DNA from 2 places in the Streptomyces sp. NPDC059695 genome. Region 2 is predicted to be linked to the other one. Evidence: riboswitches for the same ligand, from Rfam matches in the RefSeq annotation. Region 2 holds a riboswitch; the other holds the start of a gene.
The links. A riboswitch is a leader RNA that binds a small molecule or an ion and turns the genes downstream of it on or off. The one in region 2 is predicted to bind glycine.
Positions count from the first base shown of each region.

Region 1: it holds a riboswitch for glycine, as region 2 does, so the genes downstream of both, gcvT (glycine cleavage system aminomethyltransferase GcvT) here and gcvP (aminomethyl-transferring glycine dehydrogenase) in region 2, are expected to answer to the same signal.

Region 1 covers NZ_JBHWFF010000009.1:205,399-211,738, forward strand. The annotation lists gene ACFV2S_RS14265 (enhanced serine sensitivity protein SseB C-terminal domain-containing protein) at 315-1,106, opposite strand; gene ACFV2S_RS14270 (enhanced serine sensitivity protein SseB) at 1,186-1,926, opposite strand; gene ACFV2S_RS14275 (AAA family ATPase) at 2,081-2,740, opposite strand; glycine riboswitch at 2,903-3,002, shown strand; gene gcvT (glycine cleavage system aminomethyltransferase GcvT) at 3,164-4,288, shown strand; gene gcvH (glycine cleavage system protein GcvH) at 4,366-4,743, shown strand; gene glyA (serine hydroxymethyltransferase) at 4,776-6,044, shown strand; gene ACFV2S_RS14295 (L-serine ammonia-lyase) at 6,207-6,340, shown strand, end outside.
Region 2 covers NZ_JBHWFF010000021.1:8,108-14,447, forward strand. The annotation lists gene ACFV2S_RS24800 (bifunctional nuclease family protein) at 1-55, shown strand, start outside; gene ACFV2S_RS24805 (MerR family transcriptional regulator) at 248-871, shown strand; gene ACFV2S_RS24810 (DNA polymerase IV) at 1,104-2,462, shown strand; gene ACFV2S_RS24815 (PRC-barrel domain-containing protein) at 2,514-2,888, opposite strand; glycine riboswitch at 3,002-3,101, shown strand; gene gcvP (aminomethyl-transferring glycine dehydrogenase) at 3,281-6,166, shown strand; gene ACFV2S_RS24825 (DUF5999 family protein) at 6,249-6,340, opposite strand, start outside.

The sequences.
Region 1 (6,340 bases), on a different contig from region 2:
CGGGTAGCGGCTCGGTGGAACAACCTGCTGGGCACCTGCTCGAAAGGAGCCGAACGCCCGGTGTTCCGGGGAGTCTTCAATGCGCTTGTGATCACCCGCCAGCCCTGACGGGGAATGTTTGCTCAAACGTGATGCGGTGCTGCGACTTCCGTTATCCGGACGTCGTGATCACCTGAGCGGACCAACCGGGGCCCTCTTCCCCGCAATCGGACATGTCGCTCAACTCATGCCGCGTCCTGTCGTATTGGGGTGAACGAAGGCCTCCGGAGCGGACTCCGGAGGCCTTTGCCGACAAGTGGGACACGAGGGACGTCTCAGTATCCGGACGGGGCCGGTGGCGGATATCCGTACCCCGGCACGGCGGCGGAACCCTGTCCGGCGTGCGCCTCCCGGTCGTAGAAGGGGCGCGCGTTCGCCCGCAGCCAGAGCGCCACCGGGTCGTACGCGTCGGAGAGGGCGACCGTCGAGACGGGCAGCCCGTCGGGGACGGAGCCGATCGACTGGCGCATCATCGAGCGGACCGTGTCGACGGCGGCGGCGGAGGTGTCGTACAGGTCGAGACCGATGGCGAGGTACGGGGAGCCGAGCGCCGGCTGTACCCAGCCGCGGCGCAGCGCCCGGACGGCCGGGGTGCGGTGCGCGTTCTGCGTGAGCAGGGCGTAGAACTGGGGGATCTCCAGGGCGGGCTCGGTGACGCGCAGCGGTCCGGCGGGCATCCGGTCGAGACCGGTGGCGATGCGGCGCAGGTCGGCCCAGGGGACGCCGACGCCGCCGCCGGGGGCGTGCGGATTGAGCCAGACACCCCAGCGGTCGGGGTAGAGCGCGCGGGCGATGTCACGGCCGGTGACGAGCTCGTGGGCGCGGTTCCAGCCGGAGGCGGCGAGCTCCTGGGCGGAGGTGACGCAGGGCGCGTAGCCGAAGCCGTCGACCTCCATGTTCCCGTACTGGGCGTCGGGCGCGCCGGGGGCGCCCTGCCAGAGCAGCATCCAGAGCTCGCCGTCGGCGAGGGCGTGCAGCAACTGCTCGTACGCGTCGTAGCGTCCGGGTGCCACCTGGCGCAGCATGTGCTCGACCGTCCCGGTCGAAGCGGTGCCTGACGCGCTCACCCTGTTTCCCGCCCCTCTTCCGTCCACCACGTACGTCTGTCCAGCGATCCAGTTCAGTTCAGCTTAAACAGGGGGCCGCTCACACGGCGGCGCGCTGGTAGAAGGGGCGCACCCGCTCCAGCATCCAGTCGCCGACCGGGTCCTGCGCCATGTCGAGCAGGATGAGGTTCACCGGCCAGGCGACCTCGATCCGGCCGAGGGCGCGGCCGAGGGCGTCCAGGGGGGCGTTCCGGTCGACGCCGTCCCAGCCGGTGAGCTGGACGCCGACGAAGAGGGCCGGTTCGGTGCCCTCGACGCTGGCGAGGACGCGGCGGGCGGTGGCGACGACGCCGGTGGCCTCGAACTCGGCGGAGGCGGCGGCGAGGAAGTCGACCGGGTCGTCCTGCCAGTCGGGCTCGAAGAGCCGGACGCGGCCGCCGCTGGCGGGGCCGTCGAGCGGGGTGCGGCCGGCGCGGCAGAGCTCGGCGACGGCGGGCGGGGGCAGCGGGACGCCGACGGTGCCGCCGGGGTTCACGGCGATGCCGAGCTGCGGGGGCAGACCGCGGGCGAAGTCACGGGCGGGGGCGACGGTGAAGGACATGTGGTCGCCGACACAGGCCAGGAGCTGCTGCTCGGAGCTGAAGACGGGGACGTAGGCCGCGCCGTCGATCTCCAGGGTGGCGAGGTCGAGTCCGGGGCTGTCGGGGCCGCCGCCGTTGGGCAGGGGCACCCAGACCGGGCTGCGGCCCAGTACCTCGACCAGCCGGCCGCCGGCCCCGGGGTTGCCGAGTGAGGCGGCAAGAACCTCTTCGAGCTCGTTGCCCGGCCACGTCACGTCCACGGTCGCGTTTCCCCTTCTCGCACGGCCTGCCGCACAGGCCGCCGGGCAGCACCCTAACGCCGCCCCGGCGCCGCCGTGGCCAAAAGGGAAGGGTACGGGCGTCCCGGGAAGGGGGCGGGACGCCGCGGACCCCCGTCCCGGGCCGGTCCCCGTGTCAGGCGGCCTCCCGGAAGCCGATCCGGTGGAGGGAGTCGGCGGCGTCCCGGTCGAGGAGGGTCACCGAGGCGCAGCCGTGCGGCAGGCTGCCGGACTCGGCGGCCCGCAGCAGCCGGCCGACGGCCCGCCGGTGGCGGGCGAAGGCGTACGCGGAGACGCCCCGGCCCCGGGCGTCCTGGCCGGCCCGCGCGGTGTCCGGGGTGACGTCGAGGAGGACCAGGTGCAGGGCCCTGCCGCGCCGTCTGGCCTCGCGGGCGAGCCAGCCGCGCACCCAGGACTGGGTGCCGCAGTCGTGGACGATCACGCTCGCGCCGGAGCGCAGGACGCGGCGCAGCCCGGCGTAGTGCGCGATCCGGACGAGGGGCCGGTAGACGGCGTACGGGAGGAGGCGCGGCATGCGGGCCTCCCAGCGCTCGCGGGCGTCCTGGGAGTCGATGCCGCCGTCCGCCGCGGCGCGCTTCATCAGGGTGGACTTGCCGCTGCCGGGCAGCCCGGAGACGACGACGAGGTCGCCGGCGCCGAAGGTGAGGGCGCGGGGGCCGCGGCCGCCGCGCTCGCGCAGGTCGCGCAGGAGCCGGCCGCGGCGGCTCCTGGCGCGGGCCCGCTGGGACGGTATGCCGGTACTGGTCGCGTATGCGCCGGTGTGCTGGATCCTCATCGCGCTCTCCCCCTGTCGGGTCTCAGGAGACCTGAGGAGACCCTTGCCCACGAAGTGTAAAGAATCGGTAATGCGACACAAGCGATTTGCCCCGCCGACACCGCATGCAATGATGTGCGCGCCAGGCGCGCACAGTCGCCGCACAATCGCATACCGGCCGCTCGAATCCGCGCGGGAGAGTTCCGGACCGCCGACGGCGTCCGGACGCCGAAGGAGCAAGACCCTCCCTTGAATCTCTCAGGCCCCGTACCGCGTGGATGAGGCAGATCTGAAAAGCGGGACACCCTGCCGTGTCCCCACCCAAGGTGCAAGCCGAGGATGCCCTCGGTGAACCTCTCAGGTTCCATGACAGATGGGGAGGACGTCCTCGCCCGTCATGTGTTTTCGTCACCGATCACGCCCTTGGGACCCGGGAGCCACCCCATGAGCACTGCTTCTCGTCTGACCGCCCTCGATGCCCTGCATCGTTCGCTGGGCGCGACCATGACCGACTTCGCCGGCTGGGACATGCCTCTCCGGTACGGCAGCGAGCGCGACGAGCACAACGCCGTCCGCACGAAGGCCGGCCTCTTCGACCTCTCGCACATGGGTGAGATCACGGTCACCGGCCCGCAGGCCGTGGAGCTCCTCGACCACGCGCTGGTCGGCAACATCTCGACCGTGGGCAACGGCCGCGCCCGCTACACGATGATCTGCCAGGAGGACGGCGGCATCCTCGACGACCTGATCGTCTACCGCCTCGGCGAGACGGAGTACATGGTCGTCGCCAACGCCTCCAACGCCCAGGTCGTCCTCGACGCCCTGACGCAGCGCGCGGCCGGTTTCGACGCCGAGGTCCGCGACGACCGTGACGCGTACGCCCTGATCGCGGTCCAGGGCCCGGAGTCCCCCGGCATCCTGAAGTCGGTCACCGACGCCGACCTGGACGGCCTGAAGTACTACGCGGGCCTGCCCGGCACCGTCGCGGGCGTTCCGGCGCTGATCGCCCGCACGGGCTACACCGGCGAGGACGGCTTCGAGCTGTTCCTGAAGCCCGAGCACGCCGAGGCCGTGTGGCGGGCGCTGACCGAGGCGGGCGAGGGCGTCGGCCTGATCCCGTGCGGCCTGTCCTGCCGCGACACGCTCCGCCTGGAGGCGGGCATGCCGCTGTACGGCCACGAGCTGACCACCGCCCTCACCCCCTTCGACGCCGGTCTGGGCCGGGTCGTGAAGTTCGAGAAGACGACCAACGAGGGCCGCTTCGTCGGCCGCGAGGCGCTGGAGAAGGCCGCCGAGCGCGCCGAGAGCGCCCCGCCGCGCAAGCTCGTCGGCCTGATCGCCGAGGGCCGCCGGGTCCCGCGCGCCGGCTTCCAGGTCGTCAAGGACGGCGAGTTGATCGGCGAGGTCACCTCCGGCGCCCCGTCGCCGACCCTCGGAAAGCCGATCGCGATGGCGTACGTGGACGCGGCGCACGCCGCGCCCGGCACCCCGGGTGTAGGGGTGGACATCCGCGGCACCCACGAGCCCTACGAGGTCGTGGCGCTGCCGTTCTACAAGCGCCAGAAGTGACGCAGTCGTCTCATCCCCGGTCTCATCCCGCGAGACCGACGTTCATCAGTACTCCCCCGATCCAGGAGAATCAGGTCATGAGCAACCCCCAGCAGCTGCGCTACACCAAGGAGCACGAGTGGCTGTCGGACGCCGAGGACGGCGTCTCGACCGTCGGCATCACGGAGTTCGCGGCCAACGCGCTCGGTGACGTCGTCTACGCCCAGCTCCCCGAGGTCGGCGACACCGTCACCGCGGGCGAGACCTGCGGCGAGCTGGAGTCGACGAAGTCCGTGAGCGACCTGTACTCCCCCGTCACGGGCGAGGTCGTCGCCGCCAACCAGGACGTGGTGGACGACCCGTCGCTGGTGAACACGGCTCCGTTCGAGGGTGGCTGGCTGTTCAAGGTGCGCGTCGCGGGTGAGCCGGAGGAGCTGCTCACCGCCGACGAGTACACCGCGTTCTCCGCCGGCTGAGACCGGGCCCGAGACCCCCAAGGGATCGATTCATGTCGCTTCTGAACACTCCCCTCCACGAGCTGGACCCCGACGTCGCCGCCGCCGTCGACGCCGAGCTCCGCCGTCAGCAGTCCACCCTCGAGATGATCGCCTCGGAGAACTTCGCTCCGGTCGCGGTCATGGAGGCCCAGGGCTCCGTCCTCACCAACAAGTACGCCGAGGGCTACCCGGGCCGCCGCTACTACGGCGGCTGCGAGCACGTCGACGTGGCCGAGCAGATCGCCATCGACCGGATCAAGGACCTGTTCGGCGCCGAGTACGCCAACGTCCAGCCGCACTCCGGCGCCTCCGCCAACCAGGCCGCCCTCTTCGCGATCGCCCAGCCCGGCGACACGATCCTGGGTCTGGACCTGGCGCACGGCGGCCACCTCACCCACGGCATGCGCCTGAACTTCTCCGGCAAGCAGTTCAACGTGGTCGCGTACCACGTGGACGAGGCCGGTCTGGTCGACATGGCCGAGGTCGAGCGCCTCGCCAAGGAGCACCGCCCCAAGGTGATCATCGCGGGCTGGTCCGCCTACCCGCGCCAGCTGGACTTCGCCGAGTTCCGCCGGATCGCGGACGAGGTCGAGGCCTACCTGTGGGTCGACATGGCCCACTTCGCGGGCCTGGTCGCGGCCGGTCTGCACCCGAACCCGGTCGAGTACGCGGACGTGGTGACCTCCACCACGCACAAGACGCTCGGCGGCCCGCGCGGCGGCATCATCCTGGCGAAGAAGGAGTTCGCGAAGAAGCTGAACTCCTCCGTCTTCCCCGGTTTCCAGGGCGGCCCGCTGGAGCACGTGATCGCGGCCAAGGCCGTCTCCTTCAAGGTCGCGGCCTCGGAGGAGTTCAAGGAGCGCCAGCAGCGCACCCTGGACGGCGCCCGCGCGCTCGCCGAGCGCCTGGTCCAGGACGACGTCACCGCCCACGGCGTCTCCGTCCTGTCCGGCGGCACGGACGTGCACCTGGTCCTGGTGGACCTGCGTGACTCCGAGCTCGACGGCCAGCAGGCCGAGGACCGTCTCCACGAGGTCGGCATCACGGTCAACCGGAACGCCGTTCCGAACGACCCGCGCCCGCCGATGGTCACCTCGGGTCTGCGCATCGGCACGCCGGCGCTCGCGACCCGCGGCTTCCAGGCAGAGGACTTCGCCGAGGTCGCCGACGTCATCGCCGAGACCCTGAAGCCGGGCTTCGACGCGGACAAGGCCGCCGCCCTCAAGGCCCGGGTGACCGCGCTCGCGGACAAGCACCCGCTGTACCCCGGCCTGAAGTAAATTTCGTACCCTTTTGTTCTGCGGCCCGTCTGCGGTCGTTCGTACGAAAGCTCCGGGGCACCGCGCACACTGGACAGTGAGCGCGGTGCCCCGCCCCTTGCTCAGCCCCCTCTGCACCACCCCGGCAGACAACGGCGTCCAGCCCCCACAAGGAGTCCTCCCGTGGCCATCTCGGTCTTCGACCTGTTCTCGATCGGCATCGGTCCTTCGAGCTCCCACACGGTGGGCCCCATGCGGGCTGCCCGGATGTTCGCCCGCCGGCTGAAGAACGAGGGCCTGCTCGCCCACACGGCGGC
Region 2 (6,340 bases):
CCGCGAGTTCCTCGACCAGATCTCACCGGAGGACTTCGGGACCAACAGCCAGTGAGGCGGAGTGGCTCGGCCGGAGGTCGTCCGCGGGGTGCCGTCAGGGCATTCGAGTAGCCTTTCCCCGGAGAGAGTCACGCCAAACCACTCTCAGGGTGATTATCACTCGGCGTGCCGAGTGTGGCGATCGTTGACGCACCCCGAGTGACTGCCTACCTTCGTGTGGGCAGGTCAAGGACGGAGGGTCGGCGTGATGAGCAGCGCGGACGGTACGGCGGGAAGCTCGCTCGGGCGCGTGTCCGGGGAGAGCGGTCCGTATCCGCTTCACGGCAGTGTGGGCGACTTCGGGACGGAGACCGGTGCCGGTGGCGGCATCGCCGACGCGGCGATCGGCTACCGCGGGCCGACGGCCTGCGCGGCCGCCGGGATCACCTATCGCCAGCTGGACTACTGGGCACGCACCGGGCTCGTGGAGCCGAGCGTGCGACCCGCGCACGGGTCGGGGACGCAGCGGCTGTACAGCTTCCGCGACGTCGTCGTACTGAAGATCGTCAAGCGTTTCCTCGACACCGGGGTGGCGCTCCAGAACATCCGGGCCGCGGTGCAGCACCTGCGCGCCCGGGGCTTCCGGGACCTGGAGCGGATGACGCTCATGAGCGACGGGGCCACGGTCTACGAGTGCTCGTCGCCCGACGAGGTCGTCGACCTCCTCCAGGGCGGGCAGGGCGTCTTCGGCATCGCCGTCGGGGTGGTGTGGCGGGACGTCGAGGCCGCGCTGTCGCAGCTCCACGGTGAGCGGGTCGACACCGGCGAGACGCTCGTCGGGCACAACCCGGGCGACGAGCTGGCACGGCGACGGCGCGACAGGGCGGTCTGAGGGCGGCCTGCCGTCGCGCGGGCCTCTCCCGGACGTCCCCGTAGGGCCTTCAAGGCCCCTCCGGCGGCTCCCGTGGGGCCTTGAAGGCCCCACGGCGGTCCGGCGGGTCCCCGTGGGGCTTTCCACGTCTTCGGGGAGTCCGTGACGCCCCGAGGGCCTCCTGTGGCCCGGGGGCGGGGATCCCCGGCGGTCCGCGGGGGCGTTGTCAGTGGCGTAGGGCAGCATCGGACCTGTGAGAGCCGCGCCCACGATCCTGCATCTCGACATGGATGCCTTCTTCGCCGCCGCCGAGCAGGCGTCGAAGCCCAGCCTGCGCGGAAAGCCCGTGGTCGTCGGCGGCCTCGGGCCGCGCGGTGTGGTCGCCACCGCCTCGTACGAGGCCCGTCGGTTCGGCGTGCACTCGGCCATGCCGATGGGCCAGGCGCGCCGCCTCGCGCCGAACGCGGCCTATCTCGTGCCGCGCTTCGCCTTCTACCGCTCGATCAGCGACCAGGTCATGGAACTGCTCCGGCGGCTGTCCCCGCTCGTGGAGCCCCTCAGCCTCGACGAGGCCTTCGTCGACCTGGAGGCCGGCGGGGTCGCCGACGACGGCGCGAGCGCGCGGGCCGCGGGGGAGCGCCTGCGGGTCGCCATCCTCGCGACCACCGGCCTCACCGGTTCCGTCGGGCTCGCCGGGTCCAAGATGATCGCGAAGATCGCCTCCGAGGAGGCGAAGCCGGACGGCCTCGTCCTCATCGAGCCCGGCACCGAGCGGGAACTGCTCGGGCCCCGGTCGGTGCGGATCCTGCCCGGCGTCGGCCCGGCCACGGGGGAGCACCTGAGGCGCGCCGGGATCACCACCGTCTCCGACCTCGCGGAGGCGGGCGAGGACGAGCTCGTACGGCTCCTGGGGCGGGCGCACGGGGCGTCGCTGCACCGGATGGCCCAGGGGTACGACGACCGGCCCGTGGTGGCCGAGCGGGACGCGAAATCGGTGTCGGTCGAGGACACCTTCGACGTGGACCTGCACGACCGGGTCCGGATCCGGATCGAGGTCGAGCGGCTCGCGGAGCGGTGCGTGGGGCGGCTGCGGTCCTCCGGGCACTCCGGGCGGACGATCGTCCTGAAGGTGCGGCGCTACGACTTCTCGACGCTCACCCGGTCCGAGACGCTGCGCGGGCCGACGGACGACCCGGTCGTGGTGCGGGAGGCCGCGGGGCGGCTCCTGGAGGCGGTGGACACGACGGGGGGCGTGCGGCTCCTCGGCGTGGGGGTGAGCGGGCTCGCCGACTACACGCAGGAGGACCTGTTCGCCCAGGCGGAGGCCTCGGAGCGGCCGGCGGACGAGGCCGCGCCCGCGGGGTCCGACGAGCCGGAGGAGGCGCCCGACGCCGCGACGGAGGCCGCCGAGCGGGTGTGGGCGCCCGGCCACGACGTACGGCACGCCGTGTACGGGGCCGGGTGGGTCCAGGGGAGCGGGGTCGGGCGGGTCACGGTCCGATTCGAGGAGCCGTGGTCCGGTCCGGGGCGGGTGCGGACGTTCGCCGTGGACGACCCGGAGCTGGAGCCGTCGGAGCCGTTGCCGCTGGTGCGGGGGGACGCGGCGGCGTGACGTCGCCCACCCGCGCCCCCGCGCGGGCGGGTCCGTCCTGGAGGCGGGTGCTCAGGCGCCGTCCTGGCCGGCCAGGCGGCCGAAGTCCTTGTCCGGGGCGTCCGTGGGCGGCGGGGGGAGCGCCAGGCTGTAGTGGCGGTAGAGCTGGAGTTCCTGCTCGGGGGAGAGATGGCGGCCCACACCGAAGTCCGGGGCATCCTTGATCAGGGCCCTTTCGTACGGGATGTGGAGGCCGTCGTCGAGCAGGTCGCTCGGCTCCAGGGGGACGAAGGCGTCCCTGCTGAACAGCCCGGTGCGGACCGCGGCCCATTCGGGGATGCCGGTCGCGTCGTCCAGGTACACCTCGTCCACGGTTCCGATCTTGTGCCCGCTCCGGTCGAACGCCTTGCGGCCGATCAGGCTGCGCGGATCGATATCGGTCTGCACGGTCCCTCCAACTGGTCGCAACTGCTCTACACCCCTACGAAAGTGCACATCTGGGATGTCGGCCACTTGAGCGAAGAGAGCCGCAACCTCGCTGGTAGGCTGGTTGTGGCTGTCGACCCTGTGCGGGAGAGTCCCCCGGAGAAATCTTCCGGTGGGCGCCGAAGGAGCAAATCCTCCCCGGAATCTCTCAGGCCCCTGTACCGCGCGGACGAGGTCACTCTGGAAAGCAGAGCGGATGTCCGACGGCATTTCGCTCTCACCGACGGTGAAAGCCGGCGTGCCGTGAGGCGTGCCGGTGAAACTCTCAGGTTGAGATGACAGAGGGGGAGGCCGTCCGGGTACCCGCGCCGTGGTGCCCCTCGCAGGTCGTGACGACCAGGAGGCCTCCGTACATGACCGCCAACCGCACTCCGCTCTCCGAGCTCGAACAGGGCATCCCGTTCGAGCAGCGGCACATCGGGCCCGACGCCGAGGCCCGGGCCAAGATGCTCGCCCAGGTCGGTTACGGCTCGCTCGACGAGCTCACGGCCGCCGCGGTGCCGGACGTGATCAAGAACGCCGAGGCCCTGGGCCTGCCGGCCGCGCGCACCGAGGCCGAGGTCCTCGCCGAGCTGCGCACGCTCGCCGACCGCAACCAGGTCCTCGCCCCGATGATCGGCCTCGGCTACTACGGCACCTTCACGCCGCCGGTCATCCTGCGCAACGTGATGGAGAACCCCGCCTGGTACACGGCCTACACGCCGTACCAGCCGGAGATCTCCCAGGGCCGCCTGGAGGCCCTCCTCAACTTCCAGACGATGGTCGCCGACCTCACCGGCCTGCCCACCTCCGGCGCCTCCCTCCTCGACGAGGGCACCGCCGCGGCCGAGGCCATGGCGCTCGCCCGGCGCGTCGGCAAGGTCAAGAACGGTGTCTTCCTCGTCGACGCCGACGCCCTGCCGCAGACCGTCGCCGTCATCGAGACCCGCGCCGAGCCGACCGGTGTCGAGGTCGTCGTCGCCGACCTGAGCGCGGGTATCCCCGCCGAGATCGCCGAGCGCGGCGTCTTCGGCGTGCTGCTCCAGTACCCCGGTGCCTCCGGCGCCGTCCGCGACATCAAGCCGCTGATCGACGCCGCGCACGAGCTCGGCGCGATCGTCACCGTCGCCGCCGACCTGCTCGCGCTCACCCTGCTCACCTCGCCCGGCGAGCTGGGCGCGGACATCGCCGTCGGCACGACCCAGCGCTTCGGCGTCCCGATGGGCTTCGGCGGTCCGCACGCCGGCTACATGGCCGTCCAGGACAAGCACGCCCGCTCCCTGCCCGGCCGCCTGGTGGGCGTCTCCGTCGACGCCGACGGCAACCGCGCCTACCGCCTGGCCCTGCAGACCCGCGAGCAGCACATCCGCCGCGAGAAGGCCACCAGCAACATCTGCACCGCCCAGGTGCTGCTCGCCGTCATGGCCGGCATGTACGCCGTCTACCACGGTCCGGACGGCCTGAAGCAGATCGCCGAGCGGACCCACCGCTACGCCGCCATCCTCGCCGCGGGTCTCACCGCCGGCGGCGTCGAGGTCGTGCACGGCTCCTACTTCGACACCCTCACCGTCCGCGTGCCCGGCAAGGCCGACGAGGCCGTCGCCGCCGCCCGCGCGGCCGGGGTCAACCTCCACCGCGTCGACGCCGACCTCGTCTCGGTCTCCTGCGACGAGACCACCGGCCGCGAGCAGCTCGCCGCCGTCTGGGGCGCCTTCGGTGTCGAGGGCGACATCGAGGCCCTCGACGCCGCCACCGGGGACGCGATTCCCGGCGCGCTGCTGCGCTCCGACGCGTACCTGACCCACCCGGTCTTCCACGCGCACCGCTCCGAGACGTCGATGCTGCGCTACCTGCGCAGGCTCGCGGACCGCGACTACGCGCTCGACCGCGGCATGATCCCGCTCGGCTCCTGCACCATGAAGCTGAACGCGACCACCGAGATGGAGCCGGTGACCTGGCCCGAGTTCGGCCAGATCCACCCGTTCGCCCCGATCGACCAGGCGCAGGGCTACGTCACGCTCATCACCGAGCTGGAGGAGCGCCTGGCCGAGGTCACCGGCTACGACAAGGTGTCCATCCAGCCGAACGCCGGCTCGCAGGGTGAGCTCGCGGGTCTGCTCGCCGTCCGCGCGTACCACCGCGCCAACGGCGACCTCCAGCGCACCGTGTGCCTCATCCCGTCCTCCGCGCACGGCACCAACGCCGCCTCCGCGGTGATGGCCGGCATGAAGGTCGTCGTCGTCAAGACGGCGGAGGACGGCGAGGTCGACGTCGCCGACCTGCGCGCCAAGATCGAGCAGTACCGCGACGAGCTGTCCGTGCTGATGATCACCTACCCGTCCACGCACGGCGTCTTCGAGGAGCACGTCGCCGACATCTGCGCCGAGGTCCACGAGGCCGGCGGTCAGGTGTACGTCGACGGTGCCAACCTCAACGCGCTGGTCGGCCTCGCCAAGCCGGGTCACTTCGGCGGCGACGTCTCGCACCTGAACCTGCACAAGACCTTCTGCATCCCGCACGGCGGCGGCGGCCCCGGCGTCGGCCCGGTCGGCGTCCGCGCGCACCTCGCGCCGTACCTGCCGAACCACCCGCTCCAGCCCACCGCGGGCCCGGAGACCGGCGTCGGCCCGATCTCGGCCGCCCCCTGGGGCTCCGCCGGCATCCTGCCGATCTCCTGGTCGTACGTGCGCCTCATGGGCGGCGAGGGCCTCACCCGCGCCACCCAGGTCGCCGTCCTCGCGGCGAACTACATCGCCAAGCGCCTCGAGCCGCACTTCCCGGTGCTCTACACCGGCCCGAACGGGCTGGTCGCGCACGAGTGCATCGTCGACATCCGTCCGCTGGCCAAGGCCACCGGCGTCAGCGTCGACGACATCGCGAAGCGCCTCATCGACTACGGCTTCCACGCGCCGACGATGTCCTTCCCGGTGGCCGGCACGCTGATGATCGAGCCGACCGAGTCCGAGGACCTGACCGAGCTCGACCGCTTCTGCGACACCATGATCGCGATCCGGGCCGAGATCGAGAAGGTCGCCTCGGGCCAGTGGCCCGCCGACGACAACCCGCTGCACAACGCCCCGCACACCGCGGCCGCGCTGGGCGGCGAGTGGAACCACCCGTACACCCGCGACGAGGCGGTCTTCCCGGCCGGTGTCTCGGTCGCCGACAAGTACTGGCCGCCGGTGCGCCGCATCGACGGTGCCTTCGGCGACCGGAACCTGGTCTGCTCCTGCCCGCCGCTGGACGAGTACGACAACTGAGCACGCGCCGAGGGCCGGTTCGGAGGATCTCCTCCGGGCCGGCCCTCGGCGTTTCCCTCGTACGGCGTCCGGCCGCGCGCCCTCAGGCCGCGGTCGTCACCCGTCCGGCCGTCAGCGGACGGTGCGGGGCGATGATCTGCCCGTCCGGCAGGAGCTCACCGGTGTCCTCGAAGA